Regions from separate parts of the Streptomyces sp. DH10 genome, predicted to be linked through region 1. Evidence: riboswitches for the same ligand, from Rfam matches in the RefSeq annotation. Region 1 holds a riboswitch; each other region holds the start of a gene.
What was found. A riboswitch is a leader RNA that binds a small molecule or an ion and turns the genes downstream of it on or off. The one in region 1 is predicted to bind cyclic di-AMP.
Positions count from the first base shown of each region.

Region 2: it holds a riboswitch for cyclic di-AMP, as region 1 does, so the genes downstream of both, QC385_RS15760 (hypothetical protein) here and QC385_RS10590 (M23 family metallopeptidase) in region 1, are expected to answer to the same signal.
Region 3: it holds a riboswitch for cyclic di-AMP, as region 1 does, so the genes downstream of both, QC385_RS06310 (transglycosylase family protein) here and QC385_RS10590 (M23 family metallopeptidase) in region 1, are expected to answer to the same signal.
Region 4: it holds a riboswitch for cyclic di-AMP, as region 1 does, so the genes downstream of both, QC385_RS02730 (C40 family peptidase) here and QC385_RS10590 (M23 family metallopeptidase) in region 1, are expected to answer to the same signal.

Region 1 is NZ_JARVKU010000004.1:246,224-249,854, reverse strand. It holds gene QC385_RS10595 (alpha-galactosidase) at 1-1,456, shown strand, start outside; cyclic di-AMP (ydaO/yuaA leader) riboswitch at 1,767-1,928, shown strand; gene QC385_RS10590 (M23 family metallopeptidase) at 1,933-2,865, shown strand; gene QC385_RS10585 (DUF6250 domain-containing protein) at 3,066-3,631, shown strand, end outside.
Region 2 is NZ_JARVKU010000006.1:294,991-298,621, forward strand. It holds gene QC385_RS15750 (prepilin peptidase) at 1-411, opposite strand, end outside; gene QC385_RS15755 (PIN domain-containing protein) at 477-1,403, shown strand; gene QC385_RS15760 (hypothetical protein) at 1,369-1,629, opposite strand; cyclic di-AMP (ydaO/yuaA leader) riboswitch at 2,033-2,193, opposite strand; gene QC385_RS15765 (hypothetical protein) at 2,533-2,835, opposite strand; gene QC385_RS15770 (hypothetical protein) at 3,000-3,311, shown strand; gene QC385_RS15775 (hypothetical protein) at 3,426-3,631, shown strand, end outside.
Region 3 is NZ_JARVKU010000002.1:582,519-586,149, reverse strand. It holds gene eno (phosphopyruvate hydratase) at 1-679, opposite strand, end outside; gene QC385_RS06310 (transglycosylase family protein) at 945-1,625, opposite strand; cyclic di-AMP (ydaO/yuaA leader) riboswitch at 1,630-1,808, opposite strand; gene QC385_RS06305 (LysM peptidoglycan-binding domain-containing protein) at 2,037-3,008, opposite strand; gene QC385_RS06300 (cytochrome P450 family protein) at 3,155-3,631, opposite strand, start outside.
Region 4 is NZ_JARVKU010000001.1:631,447-635,077, forward strand. It holds gene QC385_RS02720 (ATP-dependent Clp protease proteolytic subunit) at 1-563, shown strand, start outside; gene QC385_RS02725 (hypothetical protein) at 570-878, shown strand; cyclic di-AMP (ydaO/yuaA leader) riboswitch at 1,231-1,427, shown strand; gene QC385_RS02730 (C40 family peptidase) at 1,431-1,904, shown strand; gene QC385_RS02735 (DUF6328 family protein) at 1,987-2,628, shown strand; gene QC385_RS02740 (LysE family translocator) at 2,564-3,193, opposite strand; gene QC385_RS02745 (LysR family transcriptional regulator) at 3,286-3,631, shown strand, end outside.

The DNA.
Region 1 (3,631 bases):
CGCCACCGAGGACCGCGGCGAGGTCTACGGATGTGCCCTGGGCTGGTCCGGGTCCTGGCGGATCGCCGTGGCTCAGCTCCCGGACGCGCGCGTACAGATCACCGGCGGGGCCGGGTACGACGACTCGGGCCTGCTGATGCTCGGCACGGGGGAGTCGTACACGACTCCCGTTTTCGCCGGGCTCTGGACCGACGGCGGCTTCGGCGGGGCGAGCCGCGCCTGGCACGCCTACCAGCGGGCGCACGTGATCCCGGACGCCGACCGGGACCGGCCGGTCCTGTTCAACTCCTGGGAGGCCACCGAGTTCGACATCTCCGAGGAGCAGCAGCGGGCGCTCGCCGAGCGGGCCGCCGCCATGGGCGTCGAGCTGTTCGTGGTCGACGACGGCTGGTTCGGAGCGCGTACGAGTGACCGGGCCGGACTCGGCGACTGGACCCCCAACCCCGACCGTTTCCCGGGCGGCCTCAAACCGCTCGCCGACCACGTGCACGGCCTCGGCATGCAGTTCGGTATCTGGGTCGAACCGGAGATGGTCAACGCCGACAGCGACCTGTACCGCGCACACCCGGACTGGGTGCAGTACCAACCGGGACGAAAGCGGACGGAGTTCCGCAATCAACTCGTACTGAACCTCGCCCGCGAGGATGTCCAGGAGTACCTCTGGCGACAGCTCGACGGGCTCCTCTCCAGCGCCCCGATCGACTACGTCAAGTGGGACTTCAACCGCTGCTTCACCGACGCCGGCTGGCCGGACGACCCCTACCCGCAGCGGCTGTGGGTCGACCACGTCCATGCCCTGTACGCCCTGCTGGACCGGCTGCGGGCCGCTCACCCCGGGGTGGCCTTCGAGTCCTGCTCGGGCGGCGGCGGCCGGATCGACCTCGGTGTGCTCAGCCGCACGGACCAGGTGTGGACCTCGGACAACACCGACCCGCTCGACAGGCTCGCCATCCAGCACGGCTTCAGCCAGATCCATCCGGCCCGGGTCATGGCCGCCTGGGTCACCGACAGTCCGAACGCCATGCTCAATCAGCGGGCCAGCTCCCTGCGGTTCCGCTTCGTCAGCGCCATGGCCGGAGTGCTCGGGGTCGGCGGCGACCTCACGAAGTGGACGGATGGGGAACTCGCCGAGGCGCGGGACTGGGTGGCGCTCTACAAGGAGATCCGGCCCGTGGTGCAGCGCGGCGACCAGTACCGGCTGCGCCCGCCGGAGGGCGGCCTGAGCGCCGTGCAGTACGCCCTCGGCGACGAGACCGTCGTCCTGGCCTGGCTCCAGGCGCAGCGCTACGGCGAGCCCGTAGCGGCGCTCCGGCTGCGCGGCCTCGATCCCACGGCATCGTACGAATGCCTCGAAACGGGCGAAGTTCACCGGGGTGCCGTGCTGCTCCATCACGGGCTGCGGGTCGGTCTGCGCGGGGATCTGGACGCCACCGTCGTCCGGCTTAAGCGTAAGTAGCCGTTCTGTCCGAATAGGGAGTGCTTCGGTTATTTCGGCATAACGTGCCCCGATCGTAAAGGAGATGAGGTCGGGGTGCGTGAGCATCGTCATATTCGTGACGATGTGTTGTTGCCATGTGCACGTAATTACGGCTTTATTCAGGGGCATTGAGGAAAGCGGGAGATCGGTAATCCACGCTCGGTGACGAAAAATGTGCCGGTGCGTCAAGAAAAACGCCGTCGCACGCAACCGCGAACTTGTCCCTTTGCGTCTTGGTCGCTTACGTTCCACCCCAATCCGGACGGACGCCTAATCCTGCCGCCGCCCGGAGCCCCACACACTGACCCGACGTACGGCAGGAGCGGGGGACCCACAGGTAAGACGCCTGTTCCGGTTCCCGGAACGGCTTGGGGTTAAGCCGCGCCTCGGCGTGGCCGGGCATCTCCAGCCCGAACCCGACAGCTCACCTCGCAGGCGACGGAGAGGAATTCGCCATGCCCGCGAAGGGTAAGCACCGCCGCCCGAAGACCCAGCGCTTCACCCGCTCCATCGCCGTCGCCGGAACCGGTGGAGCCGCTCTCGCCCTTCCGCTCATGGGGGCCGCCGGCGCCCACGCCGCCACCCCGCAGTCGGCTGCGGAAAAGACCGTCCAGTCCGCTCCGGCCGCCGAGAAGAAGGCAGCCGAAAAGGCCACGGGCGCCCGCACGTACACCGTGCAGTCCGGTGACTATCTCGCGAAGATCGCCGACGAGCAGAACGTCGACGGGGGCTGGAAGAAGCTCTACACGGACAACCGTGACGCCGTCGGCGACGACCCGTCGCTGATCCACCCGGGCCTGAAGCTGTCGATCGGCAAGAAGGCGGCGGGTGAGTCCAAGGCCTCGGCCCCGGCCCCGTCGAAGTCCTCGGCCTCCAAGTCCTCGAAGTCCTCGGCTGTCAAGCCCTCGGCTCCGAAGTCGTCCGCCTCCGAGTCCTCCTCCAAGCCGGCTGCCGCCAAGCCGGCCGCCGCGACCTCCAGCGGCTACAGCGCCCCGGTGGACGGCGCCACCGTCGGCACCCCGTACCGGATGTCCGGCAGCATGTGGTCCAGCGGCTACCACACCGGTGTCGACTTCGTCGTCCCGACGGGCACCTCGCTCAAGGCCGTCGGCGCCGGCACGGTCGTCTCCGCCGGCTGGGGCGGCGCGTACGGCAACCAGGTCGTCATCAAGCTGAACGACGGCAGCTACGCGCAGTACGCCCACCTGTCCTCGCTCTCCGTCTCGGCGGGCCAGACCGTGAGCGCGGGACAGCAGGTCGGCCTCTCCGGTGCCACCGGCAACGTGACCGGTCCGCACCTGCACTTCGAGATCCGCACCACGCCGGACTACGGCTCGGACGTGGACCCGGTCGCCTACCTGCGCTCGCACGGCGTCTCCGTCGGCTGACCGACCGCACGACCACCCGCCTGACACGCGACCGTCGGCCGGACTCCGATCCCCGGGTCCGGCCTTCGGTGTGTCCGGGCTCGTGGTGATCGGCCGTCTCCAAGGGATCGACAGCGGGCGGCAGTTGGGACACAGTGATCCAGTCCGGAGCGCAAGCGCTTTCTAGAGCCTTCCAGGCGGATCCCCGAGGAGAGTGTCCCGTGCCGACCACTCGCAGAGCGTTCGCAGCCCTGACCGCCGGAGCCGCCCTGGCGGCCCTCGCCCCGACGGGCGCAGCCCACGCCGCGCCCCGGCACCGCCGCCTCATCGCCCGCGACGACTTCTGTCACGGCCTCTCCCAGTGGGCGACCGAACTCCAGGACGGCGGGACCGTGACCGCCTCTCGCGGCGTCCTGGAGATCGACGTACCGAGCGGGGCGACCGTGTGGTTCAGGCGGCGGCTCGACGGGCCGTACGTCCTCGAGTACACCGCCACGCCGGTCTCCGAGGGCGGGGTCAACGACCGTGTCTCGGACCTCAACAACTTCTGGAACGCGACCGACGTCCGCTCCCCGGGCGATCTCTTCGCCACGCCGCGCGGTGGGGCGCTGGAGGAGTACGACCACCTGACGACGTACTACGCGGGCTACGGCGCGAACTACAACACCACGACCCGGCTGCGGCGGTACGTCGGCGAACCCGGCGTGCGGCCCTTGGTCTACGACTACACCGAGCCGCTGCTGGTCCCCAACGGGCCCCACCGGGTCCGGATCGTCTCGGACGGCTC
Region 2 (3,631 bases), on a different contig from region 1:
CAGCGCCGCTACCCCGAGCAGACTCAGCGTGATCACGACGAGCGGCAGCGTGACCACATCGGGCAACCGCTCCACTGTGAAGTCCACGATGGCGAGCAACACGCCGACCGGGGCTATCAGCAGCCAGACCACCAGTTCGGGGCGGGCACCGGTGGCGGCCGCCAGGACCGCGCAGACCGCGGCAGTGCTGGCGGTGAGGACGGGCGTGCTGGGGCCGTAAGAGGCGCAGTCGGCGCAGCGGGCCCGCCCCAGCCATCCGTTCCCGGCGCCGGCGAAGGGGTGTCCGGCGGGACACGCTTCCCGCCACGGTTCCTCGGGCTGCACGGAAAGCCGGTACGCGGCGCGCGGTATGAGCAGGCCGGTGCCGGCACCCCACAGGACCGCCACCGCGGTGATCCAGAACGTTTCCACCGGATGGAGCCTAAGCTCAGCCCGGTCCGGTGATGCGGACGGCCCGTACCGTGAGGAGCACGTGCATGCTGTTGAGGCCCGGAACGACCTGCTCTGATGCAATCGCGCTGCTGGACCGCCTAACCGATCAGGGGCTCACCGACCTCCAGAACGCCGCACCCCACCATTTCATCGCCCGCACCGCGGACGGCGTGACCGAGAACTGGGAGCAGGCCGCCAACAGGGTGGTGGGCCAGTACGACCGGTGGACGCTCCAGGCCACGACCGATCTGCTGGAGGCCTTCGTCGACCGGTCGGTGGCCGCCAGGCTGCGGGGCGAGCGCTACAACGCGATCGTGCACGGCCAGTTCACACCGGACCGGTGGACGTTCCTGCTCAACACCGAACTGCAGGAAGTGCGTACGTACTTCATGGAGCTGGCCAATGAACTGCGCCGGATGCACGAGCGGTTCACTTACCACGGGATGCGGACGGTGGTGTTGGACACCAACGACCTGCTGCACTACATGCGCTTCGACAAGATTCCGTGGCAGCGGCTCTTCGGCCCCGGCACGTCCGTGATGATCCCGCACGTCGTGATCGACGAGATCGACAAGAAGTCGTACGACACCCGCGACACCGGCGTCCGGAAACGGGCGCGCGCCGTCTTCGCGCTCCTGGAGCAGACTCTGGCCCAGATCGAGGCTGAAGGCCACGCGGTGGTGCACGAGGACACCGTCGTTGACGTCCTCCTGGACGAGCCCGGGCACGTGCGGCTGCCGAACAACGACGATGAGATCGTCGCGCGCGCCTGCTATCTGCAGCAGGCCATCGCACCGGCACCGGTCACGGTGGTCACCGGGGACAACGGAATGCGGGCCCGCGCACTGTCCTGGGGGCTGAAGGCCAAGGTTCTGGACGAGAAGTACAAGATCGAGCGACTGAGTGCAGCGGAGAAGGCCGCCAACGAGCAGGCCATCACCTTCGAGGTGCCCGCCGACGGAGACGGATAGACGGGGTTCTGGCCGGGGTCTCAGCCGGTGGACCAGGCGCGCAACTGCGCGGCGACCTCCTGGACGCGGGCGCCCCGTGCTTGGCGCGCATGACGAGCGCGAGGGCTTCCTCCGGCTCGTAGTCCAGCGCGACGCCGTTGGTGCTGAGGAACGTCTCGGCGACCAGCCAGGCGAAGAACTCGTTCTTCGCCTCCAGCGGCTCGTGCAGCGCGATGCTTTCCAGCATGGCCGCGGCCTTGAGCCAGTCGCTCGCTTCTCTGAACTACCGACTGGGGTCTCACAAGACGAAGGGGCCGCCCACGAGCTGCGTGGCAACTCATGGGCGGCCCCAGACCCCGCTTCGACCTGTGAGCGCTAGGAGCGCTGGAAGAGGGCAATCAGCCCCAGCCAGATGGTCATCACGGCAACTGTTGCGCCACCGCCGTAAGCGAGGCTCTCAAGGACGCCTGCGTCACACTCTCTGGAAATGGACCAGGTAATTGAGCCGATCAAGCAGGATGTGAGAACGGAGATCGCAACCCACAGCTTCAGATCCCGACGCGTCATCGGGTAGTCCCTTCACGAATCCGCGGTCCGTCAGCAAGGCAGCACCAGACGGACCGCTAGACAAACAGCGATCACATGGCCTTTCGGCCGGTCTGATGGCCTGCGAAGTGAGCTGTCGGATTCGGGGGTCTGTTTCCCCGGCCGCTAATGGGCGGCTTCATCCCAAGGGCAACTCCGTAGAGAGCCCGTCGTCTTGGGTCCTCCGCTCTCGCCCACCGCTCCTTCCATGCGGTCGGTAGACATTTCCGAGCTGACCACGTGGCGAGATTCGGCTAGACGTGGCAGCCCCTCCTCGAAAGTAGCATGCACGGACGTTGGCCGGTGGCGGCGTCATGAGGCACATCGCTGCAAAGTGCAAGACATCACGCTGAGTTCGGCGGTGCCCCAGGCGTTTCGGTGTAGGCCAGAAGGTCCCGGCACCTAGGTGCCTGGAGTCAGGCAGCAAACCGCGACTGGTGATCAGGGGCGGGGGCCGTCTGCATCCGTGGTCCGGACCGCAACTTGGCTGAAGCTGGGCAGGCCGAGGTGGACCATGGTTGATGCGCGAGCCTGCACGGCATCGAGCTGGGGGTGAGGAACCGGGTCACGCGGCGTGACCGTGCTGCTGGCTCTGTGGCAGGCCGCGGCTGCCCATGGGCGCCGGGTCGGGCCAGGTGGCCGTACCGGTGTCGGCGGCGCGGGTGTCCTGGGTGGCGAAGACGTCGGCGAGCTGCGGAATGCGGTCGCGGGTCTTGCCGAGGGCCTTGAGGAACGGGTCGGCGGCGGCCGCAAGCGCCGCGTCGCGGACGAAGTCCTCGGGGGACTTTCCGAGGAGGTGAGCAGCCGCTGTGACGCGCTCGTACTCCTCCGGCTCGAAGGACGGCACCTGGGGTCCGTTCTGGTCCATACGAGCGACGGTACCAGCGGGTCCGGCCCCTGCCGAAGCCGTTCGGACAAGAAGAAAGGGGCAGCGGCCGTTAGACGGCGGGTGCCCCTTTAAGTCTGTGACGACCATACCACGTGATCACTGCCGCGCACGGTGTGGGCGATCACCTCGGCTAGGGTGCTGCGATGGTCACAGCTCCTGCTGTTTCGGATTCCTACGCGCGGCACGTGCTGGCCCGTATGTCGGACTTCTTCACCGACGAAGGCACGCCGTGGGCGCGCCGTCTGTGGGACATAGGTTCCGTGCTCGCGCTCGAGGAACTCTGGGAGGCCGGCTCCTGGCAGGCTCAAGGGGTGCTCTCGCCGACCGCGTGCGACTGGCAGAGCAACGAGCTCAACGCTCTGATCGGCCCCGACCGCGGTCTCGGAGACCGGGACCTGCGCAAAGAACTCACTGGACTGCTGAAGAACTCGCTGCCGGATCCCAGCCCTGCGTGACGCCGTCTCAAGGAGATCATCGGGCACGTCCGGGTCGGCTATCTGGAGCGGTGGGCGGCGGCGGTCAACGTTCCCGTCGAGGAGCGGGTCAAGCCGGAACGGTACTCCCGCACGGTGGCCTCCCACCTCCTTGACCTGGGCTATAGCGCCAGCTACCTCAAGGCCTGGGCGAAAGATCTCTACGACACGCGCGCCACCACGGCGGACATAGCGGATAGTGCCGCCGGGCTCGCCCGGACGCCGGCCCGCTCGTACGAGGTGCTGGTGGCGCTGGAGAAGGTGCCCCAGCGGCAGCTCGCCGAGCCGCTGGAGCACTGGTA
Region 3 (3,631 bases), on a different contig from region 1:
TGATCGCCTCGAGGATGAGGTCGAGGGCCTCGCGGTTGGAGCCGAGGTTCGGGGCGAAGCCGCCCTCGTCGCCGAGGCCGGTGGCCAGGCCCTTCGACTTCAGGACCTTCTTCAGCGTGTGGTAGACCTCGGCGCCCCAGCGCAGGGCCTCGGAGAAGGACTCCGCGCCGATCGGGGCGATCATGAACTCCTGGATGTCCACGTTGGAGTCGGCGTGCGAGCCGCCGTTCAGGATGTTCATCATCGGCACCGGCAGCAGGTGCGCGTTCGGGCCGCCCAGGTAGCGGAACAGCGGAAGGTCGCTGGCCTCGGAGGCGGCGTGGGCGACGGCGAGGGAGACGCCGAGGATGGCGTTGGCGCCGAGGGAGCCCTTGTTGTCGGTGGCGTCCAGGTCGAACATGGCCTGGTCGATCAGGCGCTGCTCGGTGGCGTCGTAGCCGACCAGCTCCGGGCCGATCTGCTCGATGACCGCGAGGACGGCCTTCTCCACACCCTTGCCGAGGTAGCGGTTCGAGTCGCCGTCGCGCAGCTCGATGGCCTCGAAGGCGCCCGTGGAGGCGCCGGACGGGACGGCGGCACGACCGGTGCTGCCGTCGTCGAGGCCGACCTCGACCTCGACCGTGGGGTTGCCTCGGGAGTCCAGGATTTCCCGGGCTACGACGACGTCGATGGACGGCACGAGCATCTCCTTCTTCATGTGACGCGGGTACGCGGGCCGCGGGGGCCCGGCGAGGCGCGGGCCGCGGTGGCTCGCGACATGAGCCTAACCGGCTCCGGGCGATCGGCCACCGGGTCGCCCACCCCATGGACAGAACCGAGAGTAAATTGTTTCCGAACGGAACAAAGCCGGATCGCAAAGACCGGCAGAAAAAACCCCGCCCCGGCGCGCACGGGGGATGACGCGCCGGGGCGGGGAGCCCGTGGGGACGGGGGTGGGCCGCTGCTTACTTCAGGTGCAGCTGCTGGCCCGGGTAGATCAGGTTGGCGTCCGTGATGATGTCCTTGTTCAGCTCGAACAGCTTCTCCCAGCCGCCCTCGACCTTCTGCTCGGTCGCGATGGAGCTGAGGGTGTCGCCCTTGACGACCTTGTACTCGCCGTCGCCCTTCTTGACCTTCTTGCCGGTCGGGGTGGTGACGGTCTTCTGGGTCTTCTGGGTCTGGGCCGGGCGCTCGTCGGAGCGGGAGGCCGGCTGCTGCTCGGTCTGGCGGGTCTCGGTGGAGCCGCTGCTCTGCTCGGAGCCGCCGCTGTAGCCGGCGCTCGACAGGCCCTTGCCGCAGACCGGCCAGGCACCCTTGCCCTGGCCCGCGAGGACCTTCTCGGCGATCTCGATCTGCTGGGACTTGGTGGCCTGGTCGGCGGTGGAGGCGTACTTGGTGCCGCCGTAGCCGGACCAGGTGGAGGCGGAGAACTGCAGACCGCCGTAGTAGCCGTTGCCGGTGTTGATCGACCAGTTGCCGCCGGACTCGCACTGGGCGACGGCGTCCCACTCGGAGGCGGTGGCGGCGGAGGCGTTGCCGGCCGCCATCAGCGGGGCGGCGACGGCGGCACCGGTGACACCGGCGATGGCGATGACCCGAGAGGCCTTGGACGGACGGCGGTGCGTGCCCTTGCCGGAAAACAGCATGGAGAGATCCCCTCACCGACGCCTACGAGGTGAGCTGTCGGGTTCGGGCCGGTTGAGTTGCCCGGCCGCGTCCCTCCCGGGACGCGGCTTCACCCCAAGCCGGACCTGCCGTCGAGTTGCCTCAACCGCCGGGCCCGGCACTTACCTTGGGTCCCCCGCTCCTGCCTACGGCGCTTGACGCGACGACTGTTCCCGTGCGGCCGCTGGCAGGATTCGGCGTTGCGGCAGCCGGGGCTCGTGGTGACGAGCGGTCATGACCGTAGACATGCGATCCGCGGAATTTCAAAGACGATCAGGGCTTCTGAGATCTATCTCTCACCGGGCTTATACGGGACATTCGGTACGAACGGTGGCGTGAACTCGCACGGTTTAGGGGTGACTTCCGCCGCCGTTTCCGTACTGCCCCACCAGCTACTCGTCGCCCGCTTCGACCCGTACCGTGAGCTTCTGACCGGGGCGGATGAGGTTCGGGTCGACGCCGACGGCCACCTCGTTGCCGACGTAGAGCGCGCGCCATCCGCCGCTGAGGTCAAGGGAGTCGGCGATGGACCAGAGGCTGTCGCCGGGACGGACGACGTAGGGGCCGTCCGTCGCCTCGCGCGAGGCTTCGTCGCCGCGCGAGGCGTGGCGGCCCGCGACCCCGGACGGACGGCCGTCCTCAGCCGCGGTGTCCTCGTCGGCACTGGGGCCTCGATGGCGGCCGGAGCCGGTGTCGGTGAGGGCCGAAGAGTCGTCGTTCTGTGGCGACTTGTCAGACTTGTCACTCTCGGGACCGGCCGAGGGGGAGCTGTCGGAGTCCTGGTCCTGCGACTGGTCCCGCGGCTGCTCCTGCGTCGAGGAATCGGCGGAATCGGACGACTTGTCGGACTTGGCGGTTTCGTCCTCCGAGGTCGACGGCGCGTCAGGGGACGGCGACGCGGACGGAGAAGACGAAGGAGACGACTCGGAGGAGTCGAGCAGTCCGGGCGAGTCCGTCGGAGCGGACGAGCCGGACGTGTCCGAGTCCTTGTCCTGCTGGAGACCCGAGAGCAGCCCGCAGGTGCGCCACGCGCCGACCCCCTGGTCGGCGAGGATTCTCTCGGCCACGGCTATCTGCTGGGAACGGCTGGCCAGGTCGGCACTCGGGGCGTAGTCGAGGCCGCCGTGGTTCTCCCAGTCCTCCTGGGACAACTGGAGGCCGCCGAAGTACCCGTTGCCGGTGTTCTGGCTCCAGGCGCCGCCGGTCTCGCAGTCTGCGACCCGGTCCCAGGTCGTGCCGTCGGCCGCGCTGGCGCCGGAGGCTCCGAGGAGCGGAATCGCGATGGCGGAGCCGGTCACTCCGGCCGCGACGAGGAGAGCCGGAGCCTGGCGGGGGCGACGGTGCCGACCGTTCCCGGAGAGCATACGGAGACCTTTCGCGAGACAGCAGTGACCGGCGCGGCGCAGGGTCCCCCGGCCGCGCTGATGATGGGTGAACGTATCGGCAGACGATCACTTGTCACAAGTTCATGCCGCACAGATCACGTGAAGATCACATTCCTGACGGCGTGTCACCTTGGGGCCGGCGTGAACTCCACCGGCAGGGTGCGCAGCCCGCGCATGATGAGGCCGCCGCGCCATCTCAGCTCGGCCGGATCCGCGGCGAGCCGCAGGTCCGGGAGGCGGGTGAGGAGCGTGGCGAGCGCGGTCTGGCCCTCCAGGCGGGCGAGCGGGGCGCCGAGGCAGTAGTGGATGCCGTGGCCGTAACCGAGGTGCTGGTTGTCGCGGCGGGCGAGGTCGAGCACGTCCGGATCGGCGAACCGCTCCGGATCCCGGTCCGCGGCGGCCAGGACGACGAGGACCGGGTCACCGGGCGCGATCCGCTGCCCGCCGATGGTGAGCGGCTGGGTGGCGAACCGCCAGGTGGCGAGTTCGACGGGCCCGTCGTAGCGCAGGAGCTCCTCGACGCCGGTCTCCAGGAGGCCGGTCTCCCCGGCGGCGAGGGACGCCTGGAGCCGCGCGCGCTGCTCGGGGTGGGTGAGCAGGGC
Region 4 (3,631 bases), on a different contig from region 1:
ATCCGTACTCGAAGCTTCTGGAGGAGCGGATCGTCTTCCTCGGGACGGCGGTGGACGAGACCTCGGCGAACGACGTGATGGCCCAGTTCATACACCTCGAACACCAGGCCCCCGACCGCGACATCTTGCTCTACATCAACTCCCCCGGCGGCACCTTCCACGCCCTGTCGGCCGTCTACGACACGATGCAGTACGTCTCCTGTGACGTGGAGACGATCTGCCTGGGCCAGGCCGGCGCGGCCGCCTCGGTGCTGCTGGCGGCGGGCACGCCCGGCAAGCGATTCGCGCTGCCGGACGCCCGCCTGGTGCTCCATCAGCCCGCCCTGCCCGAGCCGGTCCGCGGACAGGCCGGCGATCTGGCGATCCAGGCCGACGAGTTGACCCGCATCCGGACCCGCATGGAGGAGCTGCTCGCGCGGCACACGGGCCGTACCCGGGAGCAGGTCGGCGAGGACATCGAGCGCGACAAGGTCCTCACCGCCCAGGAGGCGGTGACGTACGGCCTGGTGGACCGGATCGTCCCCCACCGCAAGGCCACCCTGGCCCCGCCGACCGGAGAGTGAGCGCCGGTGCTCCCGCCCGAACTGCCGCCCCTGCCCGCGCTGACGCGGGCCGAGGCGGAGTTGATCGACCGTTACCTGGAGGTCGTCGACCTGCTCGGCCGGATCAACCCGGCACTGCCCGGCGACACCTACCGCGGACTGCGCGCCGCCCAGGCCCTGGTGGGCAAGGCGACGGCGCTGCGTGACGCGCTGACCCTGATGTACCAGCGGGGAGAGACGGAACTGCACGCCGGAACGCTCGGCCGGGCGCTGCGGGTGCTGGACGGCGAGCGGCGTACGGCTCGCGTCAGCCTGCCCCCGGAGTCCGTCAGTTGACGCGGATCCGTCGGTCCGGACGCCCGCCGTGTCGACGGAGCGTCCGGGCCTGAGTCGAAACGGACCGAATGACGTACCTCTGTTCGGAGTAGACGGGAGTCCTTTTTTTTGGCCCTCGCAGTTGCGCAACGCGCGTAGCCGTAGGGCGGAATGGGACATTCCATGCCTGGTCCGGGCACCCATGGACCTGTGGACGGTGGCTCGAACACAGACGTGTCCACCCGAACGGGTGAGTGGTGAGTAACAACACAAATCCCCGGTTCCGTTGGGATTTCGGGACAAGCATGAGTCAAGATCCCTGACTGACGACAAGCCCCCGCCGCAGCGGCGGGGCGATCCGGGCGGACGCCGAGTCCTGCCGCCGCCTGGATGACCGGTCGACAGGAGTGGATCGGCAGGAGTGGAGGACCCAAGCACGACGGGTCGCCGGGACGGTCACGCCATGACCGGGTCCGAGCAGCCCTTGGGGTGAAGCCGCGTCAGCGGCCGGGCAACTTCGCCAGCCCGAATCCGACAGGTCATCCTTCACAGGCGGCTGACGAAGGGTTGCGCATGACTGCGCTCAATCGTGTCCCGTCGCTCATGGTCCGGGCCGGTACGGCCTCGGCGCTCACCATCGCCGCGGTGGGCGGCTCGATCGTGGCCCCCGGCTTCTCCTCGGAGGCCTCGGCAGCCACGCATGGGACGAAGGCACTCCAGATCGCGGCCTCGAAGAAGGGTTCGCCCTACAAGTACGGGGCCACCGGTCCGCACAGGTTCGACTGCTCCGGGCTCACGCTGTACTCGTTCAAGAAGGCCGGCAAGAAGCTCCCCCGCACGGCCGCCCAGCAGTACAACAAGACGCGCCACATCTCCGCCAAGAACCGCAAGGCGGGAGACCTGGTGTTCTTCCACTCGGGCAGCAACGTGTACCACGTGGGTATCTACGCGGGTAAGAACAAGCTCTGGCACTCCCCGAAGAGCGGGGACGTGGTGCGGCTGCAGAAGATCTGGACCAAGAGCGTCTGGTACGGGCGCGTGAAGTGATCCGCCCGGCGTGCGGCGGCGTCCCTGACGCGCCGCCGCACGCCGGAGCGTGACACGGCCTCAAGTGGTTACCCGTCACCCCATGGCCGAGCACCGTCCCTGCACCGCACGCGGCGAGACCCCGCTGCAACGCGCCGACCGGAACTTCGTCGAGCTGCTCCAGGAGCTCCGGGTCACCCAGACGGGCGTACAGATCCTTTTCGCGTTCCTGTTGTCGCTCGCGTTCACCTCGCGCTTCACGTCCCTCGACACGGTCCAGCGCGTCACCTACGTCATCACGCTGCTGCTCGCGGTCCTGGCAGCGGCGCTGTTCACCGCGCCGGCCGCGCTGCACCGCTCGCTCTTCCAGCAGGGCGCCAAGCCCCGCATCGTGCAGGTCTCCTCACGACTGGCCACCACCGGCCTGATCGTGCTGGTGTTCGCGTTCAGCGGTTCCGTGCTGCTGGTGGTGGACGTGACGACCAGTCGGACCGGTGGCATCGCCGCGGGCGCGGCGACGTTCCTGGTCTGCGTCGGCCTGTGGGGGCTGCTTCCCCGGCTGGTGCGGCGGGCCGGGCTGCGGCAGGAGACGCACGGCAGCCCCGGGCCGCCGGAGGCCCCCGCGGAGGAGCCGGCGCCCCAGGGCACCGTCCGGATCCCCGCGCCGCTGCGCGGCACCATCAGGCCGCCCTCAGCGGTTCGAGAAGGAGCAGCACACCGAGAAGCGTCAGCGCGGCGCCGGTGACCCCCTCGACGGCCCGCGCGGCCCGTGGTTCGCGCAGCCACCGGCCCAGCCGGTCCACCAGCAGGGCCACGGCCGGGAACCACAGCAGGGCGAGGACCACCACGATCAGCGCCAGCAGCAGCGTCCGGGGCAGCGCGGGACTGCCCGCGGGCACGAACTGCGGCAGCAGGCTGAGGAAGGTGATGGGCGCTTTCGGATTCAGGGCGTTCGTGACGAAGCCCTGCCGCAGGGGACGCGCGGCGGACGCGATGGTCCCGGTGGTTTCGACGGGCACGGCACGGGGCCGGCGCAGCGACCACAGCGTCCGCACTCCCAGGTACAGGACATAGCCGCCGCCCAGCAGCTGGAGCGCGCGGAACAGCGCGGGCACGGCGGCCAGGACCGCGGCGACGCCCGCCACGGCCAGCGCGGTGTGCAGGAGCAGCCCGCCCGCGATGCCGAGCGCGCAGGCGACGCCGGCGCGGCGGGAGACCAGGGCGTTGCGCACGACGACCGTGAAGTCGGCGCCCGGCATGGCGACCATGCCCGCCGCCACCCCGGTGAAGGCGATGAGTTGTGCGTCCATACGGCCAGCCTGCCGGGCCGGAGCCTTCAGCAGGTATGTCGCGTATCCTGGGCAGGCCTTAAGCAATGCTTTGGTCTGTGGAGGTCAGCGGCGTGTACGACCCGACCCGGCTGGCGGCGCTGGTCGCCGTAGCGGAGGCCGGGTCGATCACCCGGGCCGCGGAGCGCCTCGGCTACACCCCGCCCGCGCTCTCCCAGCAATTGGCCAAGCTGGAACGGGAGGCGGGCTCGGCGCTGCTGGTCCGGCATCATCGCGGGACGCGGCTGACGGGCGCGGGCGAGCTGCTGGTGGCACGGGCCCGGCGCGTGCTCGACGAGCTGGAGCTGGCCCGCCACGAACTGGCCCGGCTGGCCGGTCTGTCGGGCGGTGTCCTGAGGCTCGGGACGTTCCAGACGGCGGGCATCCACCTGCTGCCGCCGGTGCTCAGCGCGTTCCGCC